DNA from 2 places in the Tenacibaculum jejuense genome. Region 1 is predicted to be linked to the other one. Evidence: riboswitches for the same ligand, from Rfam matches in the RefSeq annotation. Region 1 holds a riboswitch; the other holds the start of a gene.
What was found. A riboswitch is a leader RNA that binds a small molecule or an ion and turns the genes downstream of it on or off. The one in region 1 is predicted to bind cobalamin.
Positions count from the first base shown of each region.

Region 2: another riboswitch for cobalamin. It lies ahead of AQ1685_RS14120 ((2Fe-2S) ferredoxin domain-containing protein); the one in region 1 lies ahead of AQ1685_RS12315 (TonB-dependent receptor plug domain-containing protein).

Region 1 is NZ_LT899436.1:2,762,577-2,765,998, forward strand. It holds gene AQ1685_RS12315 (TonB-dependent receptor plug domain-containing protein) at 1-1,816, opposite strand, end outside; cobalamin riboswitch at 1,868-2,062, opposite strand; gene AQ1685_RS12320 (ABC transporter substrate-binding protein) at 2,072-3,010, opposite strand; gene AQ1685_RS12325 (bifunctional adenosylcobinamide kinase/adenosylcobinamide-phosphate guanylyltransferase) at 3,108-3,422, shown strand, end outside.
Region 2 is NZ_LT899436.1:3,202,067-3,205,488, reverse strand. It holds gene cobA (uroporphyrinogen-III C-methyltransferase) at 1-318, opposite strand, end outside; gene AQ1685_RS14125 (SDR family oxidoreductase) at 319-1,137, opposite strand; gene AQ1685_RS14120 ((2Fe-2S) ferredoxin domain-containing protein) at 1,127-1,966, opposite strand; cobalamin riboswitch at 2,173-2,361, opposite strand; gene AQ1685_RS14115 (AAA family ATPase) at 2,370-2,894, opposite strand; gene cbiB (adenosylcobinamide-phosphate synthase CbiB) at 2,898-3,422, opposite strand, start outside.

The DNA of each region.
Region 1 (3,422 bases):
CACTACCAAATAAAGTTACTTTATCTTTATAAAGAGTGTGGTTTACAAAGAAATCTAACACACTATAAGAATCTAGAAAAGCATTCCCAAAATCAGTAGTTTCATCAACAAATTTATATGATAATGATGTATTAGTTTTCGCGAAAGGTTTATAATCTACAGCTACACCAAATTTGTGCTGTGGTATTTTTAATAATAAACTTTCTTCTCTATCGATATATGTGTAATTACCTCTTAATAACACATCTTTTATAGGCTTATATGTTATTTCAGTTTCAATACCTCTTGCTAAAAAAGTTCCTAAATCATTAATTGATTGAAAAGTACTTGGATCAAAACCTATCTTATCTGTTTCTTCTCTGTAGAAATAAGTTCCATTTAATGTTAACTTATCTGCCAAAGCTAACTCAAATCCTCCTTCTATTGTTACATCTTTTTCAGGTTGTAATTCATCTACAGAAGGTAATTTATTAAATATTTCAGCTAATGTAGGTGTAACAAATGCCGTACTGTATGAAGCAAAAACTTTTACATTATTCTTTTCTGAAAAATTAAAATTGTATGATGGATTAATATTGTACACAAAGTTATTTCCATACTCATTATGAATATTTAATCGACCTCCTACATTAATATTGAAATTATATGTTGAATTATAATTTACAGAAATATATGGATCGAAGAAATGTTGCTTCCCTTCTCCTTCTGGAATAGCACTGAATGAAGTACTTTGTAACATATCTTGGTATTGACCAGCAACTCCAGTGATGAAAGAAAATTCACTATTAATTTTATAGTTATTAAAAACATCAAAACCATATACATCTCCTTTATAAATATCATTAGAAGGAAAGAAATCTCTATTGATATTTAATATAGTCGTTCTAACTTTTAGCTCACCTTTATTGTATTTATAATCGGCAGTAAGTCCAAATCTTCTTTGATTGTTAGCAAAACTATTATTTTGATCTACAGCTACGCCTTCAAATGTTACTGGATCAAATTCAAAACCATCAAACTCAGTTCTAAACTCATCGTAGCTACCAAAAAAAACAATTCTTACTTTGTCTGTAGCATTAAAACCAACTTTAATTAAAGCATTTTGACGGCTAAACTTATCTTCTCTATTAATAATATTTTTATTCTCATTTTCAGAAGCCGATAATCCTGAAGAATTATTAGAATTTAACGATAGCATGTAGTCTATTTTATCTACAGTTCCACTAAAGCTAAAGTTTGCTGAAAATTCATCTGGAGCTAACTTAGTATTCTGACTAGCTCTATTGCTTCCTACAGAAGTTGTGAAAGTTCCTGAAAAACCTTTTTTAGAAGCTTTTTTTAGAATTATATTGATAACTCCTGTCGCCGCTCCTGTACCATATAAAGTAGAAGAAGCTCCTTTAATTACCTCAATTCTCTCAACTTGATTGATATCAATCTGACGTAAATCAAAATCTCCAGAAAAAGAAGAAGGATCGTTTACATTAATTCCATCAATTAAAATAGCAACTTGTCTATTTCGTCCACCACGGATATAATACCCTAAGTTTTGCCCTCTATTACTATAATTACCATTAATTTCTACACCAGCAAGATCATTTAAAAAATCTACAATAGTTTTTCCTTGATTATTCTCAATATCTTGAGCTGTAATTTGTTGAACAATTCTACCAATATTTTTTTTATTGGTTTTAAACTTCGTAGCTGTAACTACTACTTCATCTAATTTCTCGCTCTTTTCTTTTTGTTGTGCATGCGAGTTAATGTTTGTAAAAAGGCACGCTAGCACACCTACGACTACAAATTGTTTTTTCATCGATTTACATTTGATTTAAAAATGAGTAACATCCCCTTTTCCCGAAGGCTTGTTATCTATTAACTATTGGCAGGTCTCCTGGCTTGCGTCTTGCAACTTACCTTCCCGCTTTCGCAGTGGTTAAAAAGTAATTAGTTACAGGCTATATAGCTTACAGTTGCGGGTACAGCTTCGGTTTTTCACCGAATTCCCTTTTAATTTTCTTTAAGCGATAGTTAAAGAAAAACCAAAAATCGCAGCAAATTTATGGCATAATTATAAATTACCAACTAACAAATCGTGATATTTTGCGAATTTTATTCTCAATTCATTTGAAACAGAATAATATTCAGGATGAATCATAGCTGCTAAACATTCTATTCCGTCTACTAAAGTTCCTGCAGACGATTGCGTAAACATGGCAAAATCTGCGATATAAACATTCTTATTTTTCACAGCTCGTAATTCGTTCCAACCCGGTTTATTGATTAAAAACTCCATATCTTCTAGAGTTCTTTCTATTCCGTAACCACATGGTGCAATGATTAAAACTTCTGGATCATATTTTATAATCTTATCCCAAGGAATTACAATACTATCTCCTGATGGATGTGATAATAAATCGATTCCACCAGCATAACCGATTTGATGAGGAATCCAATGTCCGCAGTTAAATAAAGGTTCAATCCATTCTAATAACATGATACTTTTAGATTGGATTTTATGTTCACGTTGAACATCAACTACAGCCGCAATACGATCTCGTAATTTTTGAATATAATGAACTCCCACTTCTTCTTTTCCCATAGCTTTAGCAACAGTTAATGCATTCTCAAAAACATCTTCTAAAGAATTTGGTGTAATTGAAATTAACTCAGGAATCTTTGGTAGTTTATAAGCTGATTTTGCTACAGATTCAGTATCGATCTGGCAAACATCACATACATCTTGCGTAAAAATTAAATCTGGAGCAATACTTTCTAAAACTGGTTCATCTACATAATATAAAGTTCCTCCTTCAGCTTTGGTTTTCGAAAAAATCGTATTGATTTCTTCACTAGTAAGTGTTTGTCCTTCTAACTTATATTTTACCACAACTTTTTTCTCTTCTAAAGCTACAGCAGGACATTCAAATGTTACTCCTTCTAAGTATTCTTGTAACCCCATATCATAAATCATTTGGGTTACTGCGGGCATAAACGACGATACTTTCATACTATTCTTTTTAACAGCACAAAAATACGGAGTAATAAATTATATTTTCTTTTTCTAAAAAATCTTTATAATCTTTGTTTTCAAATTTTCTTTGATTATGATGCATTATATCTCAGGAGGAGAACGATCTGGTAAAAGTAGTTACGCACAACAACTTGCTGAATCTTTGTCTGATAATCCTTATTATTTAGCAACTTCAAGAATATGGGATGATAATTTTAGAAATCGTGTACAACGTCATATTTCTGAAAGAGACGAACGTTGGACCACCATCGAAGAAGAAAAAAACATCAGTCAAGTAATTCCAGAAAATGCTACTGTAGTAATCGATTGTGTAACGTTATGGTTAACCAACTTTTTTATGGATACCGATAGTAATGTTGAACTTTGTTTACAACTTGCTAAAGAAGAA
Region 2 (3,422 bases), 440 kb from region 1:
TACTAAATACCGAGCTTCTTCAGCAGCTCTACCATAAATATAAGGGTCGCCAGATTTTAAACGTACTACTTTTTTACCTTCTAAATAATGTTCGTGTAATAATTGATTAATACGATCTTGTCTACTAATTTGATCTGATTTATCTCCAAATTTTCGACCTACATATATTTTTTCAGCAGCAGTATTTAAAGCTAAAATTTCTGTAGAAACTAAGTTGTCGTGTAAAATAACATCAGCATCTGTAATTAGTTTATGAGCTTTAACAGTAAGTAATTCTGGATCTCCTGGACCGGCACCTATAATATTAATCTTCTGCATTTATGAAACAAGAATTAAAGGGTCTGGATATTTATAGTTATACTTTAGTAATGTTTTACTTTTTGTGTTTGATATTTTTTTAAATTCAATACTATCAGATGCTTTAAATTCAGGAGGAATTAATCCTTCTTTTTCAGCAGCCAAAGTATAAAAAGTTTCTCGTAACGGATGTTCATCAGCACAACCATTAATTACAGTTCCCCAAGCATTTTCAGAAATAATAGCATAAATTAATCCGATACAATCGTCTTGATGAATTACATTAATTGGAGCTTTACCATTTGAAACTTCTTTTTTCTTTGCTAAAAAACGTCCTGGAACTCTATCATAACCAATGAGTCCAGCTAAACGAAGAATAGTAAGATTATTTTTTAGATGCGCTTGTAAAAGTTGTTCAACAGCTAAAACGGCTTTTCCTGATTCTTTTTCAGGTTTGTTTTCTATGGTTTCTATAACCCAATCGTTTGTATTTTGATATACAGAAGTAGAACTAACAAAAATTACTTTTTGCTCTGGTTTTATATATGGTAATACTTCTTTGATTTGTTCTTGATATACATTGAAAATATTAGGAATACGCTTAGGAGGAAAATTGATGATAATTACTTCACTGTCTGAAAAGAAATCATTCATCAAAGTTTTATCATACGATTCACCTAATTTAAACACGAAAGGAATAATATTACGCTCTTTAAGTGTTTTTTCCTTTGTTTGCGATGTTGTAGAACCTTTTACGGTATAACCTTTATCGATTAAAAATTCTGCTAGAGGCAAACCAAGCCATCCACATCCTAATATGCTAATTTGTTTATTGTTCAACAGGTAAAACTATTTTAGGGTTTTTACTATCCATACTTAGGTAAATACTAAGAATATATTCCCAAAGTGTACTATTATTTTTTGGAATGTCCAATGATACTAAAAATTTTCCTTTCCTATTCTTTAAACGAATATGAGCTATGTGATTAGTATCTTCTTGCTTCCAAATAACTTCTGCAACACCAACTTTTCTATCTTTAATTTCTTGAGCAACATCATTTTCCATGGCTTTAGTAATCGGACCAATAGCTAATTTTAAATTCGTTTCTGGTCCTTCTACAATAATATCAAAATCATCAGTATAAGTAACTTGATGCGATTGTGTAATTACTTGCTGATTTCCATTCGGAAAATTTACTTGTACGTTAGATGAGGTTTCAAAAAGTTTTTTGAACAAAGGATATAGAAATTGATCTGATGCAGGAGAACGAGCAACTAATGCATTTCCGTAATCTTTATCTTCTTTCTCATTAAAAACAATTGGTTTTACAGTTCTTTCATTGTCTGAATTCATTGCTTCATCTCCATCCTTATACAAAAGATAAGAATCAATAGGTTGATCTTCATTGATATGCGTATCGATAATTTCAACAGCTTTTTCTGGAGTTACGTTTTTATACCAGTAATTTCCAGGTTGAACAATCCAAGTAGGAGCATCTTCACAACGACCATTACAACGCGTTCTTATGGAATGTGTAGAGTCCCAAAGTCCTTCATTTCTTAAATGTGCTCTTGCTTCTCGAACAGCCATTTCGCTTTTTGCTTTTTTACACGAACCACCGTCACAGAATAAGAAAGTAGTTGTAGCTTTTGATACATCTTTTCCCATACCTTATTCAATTTTTTGATTTTGATAATATGAGAATGTTTTATGTTTAGTGTAATTATCAATCATTAGATTTTTAGATGACAAAAACACGCTGCGCAATACTAATCTTTTCATTATTTAAAAAAGAGTTTTAGGCAGGTAATTTGTAGAAAATGCTACTTAAAATGTAGTTGTTAATTTTCCAACTCTTTACCCGAGAGTTATTAATTATTTAATGAATTTTGGCAGGTCTCCTGACTTAGTTCTAAAAATATCGCCTTCCCACTTAATCGTTAAGCAGTGGCACATTGATGTTTTTTAAAACGAACTTTACAGTTGCGGGAACAGTTTTGGATTTACACCAAATTCCCTTTTAATTTTTATTCACATAAAAAACCAAAATGCATTGTAAAAATAGGGCTTTTTATTTTAGTGAAGTGTTAATGAAATGTAAGCGTTCACTAACAGTTGTTTTTGGAATTTCAAGAATGGTAAAACCTAAATCATTATATGTGTTTAATAATAAGTTTTGTAGCTGTTTAGCTTCTTCAAAAGACTGTAATCGTTGTTCGTCTTGCGTGTAGATTTCTTTCCAAAGTGGACAAAAAAAGACGGTTTTATGATAAAATTTTTGATAATCGAAATCTAAAAATTCATCAGAAACAGGTTGTTTTTTTAATTGTAAATACGCAATATTATCTGCCAAGCCTCTATCTACAAAAGCATGTTGATGAATAGGTGTATGTAATTCTTTAATAGTTTGCTGGTGAACAAGTTTTGTGAAACCAGAAACATCTTCCCAAGGTGTTTTATTACTGTTTTTTTGTTGTTCAGAAATTATAATTCTTCGAGATACTTCTTCAAAAACTGTATGTCCGTTTTCTTGTAATGAATTAATAAGTGTAGTTTTCCCAGTACTTGGAGCTCCTGTTATAATGTATCTTTTCATATATCAACAACAAAAGTAGTAAAGCAATCCACATACTACAATAAAGAAAAATGTAGTAGCATGATTTATTCTTGCTACTGTTGAAAATTCATGATCTTCAATTTTACGATCATGTATTCCTATAAATGGTTTGTCTATAAGTTTACCGTGATAATAATTCGGACCTCCAAATCTACATTTTATGATATACGCTAAAGCAGCTTCTGGATATCCTGCATTTGGACTCGTATGTTTTTTTCCTTCTTTAAAAACATTGAAAAGATGTTTTATTTTTCCTGAAATAAGTAGCATAATCACAGCCGTTATTCTTGAAGGAATATAATTAAAGACATCATCTAGTTTCGCAGCAAATTTTCCAAAATAAAAATAACGTTCGTTTTTGTAGCCAATCATAGAATCTAACGTGTTTACCATTTTATATAACATAGCACCAGGAACTCCTAGTATTGCATAAAAAAATAATGGAGCAATTACACCATCACTTAAATTTTCTGATAAAGTTTCAAAAACAGCTGTTTTAATTTGTTG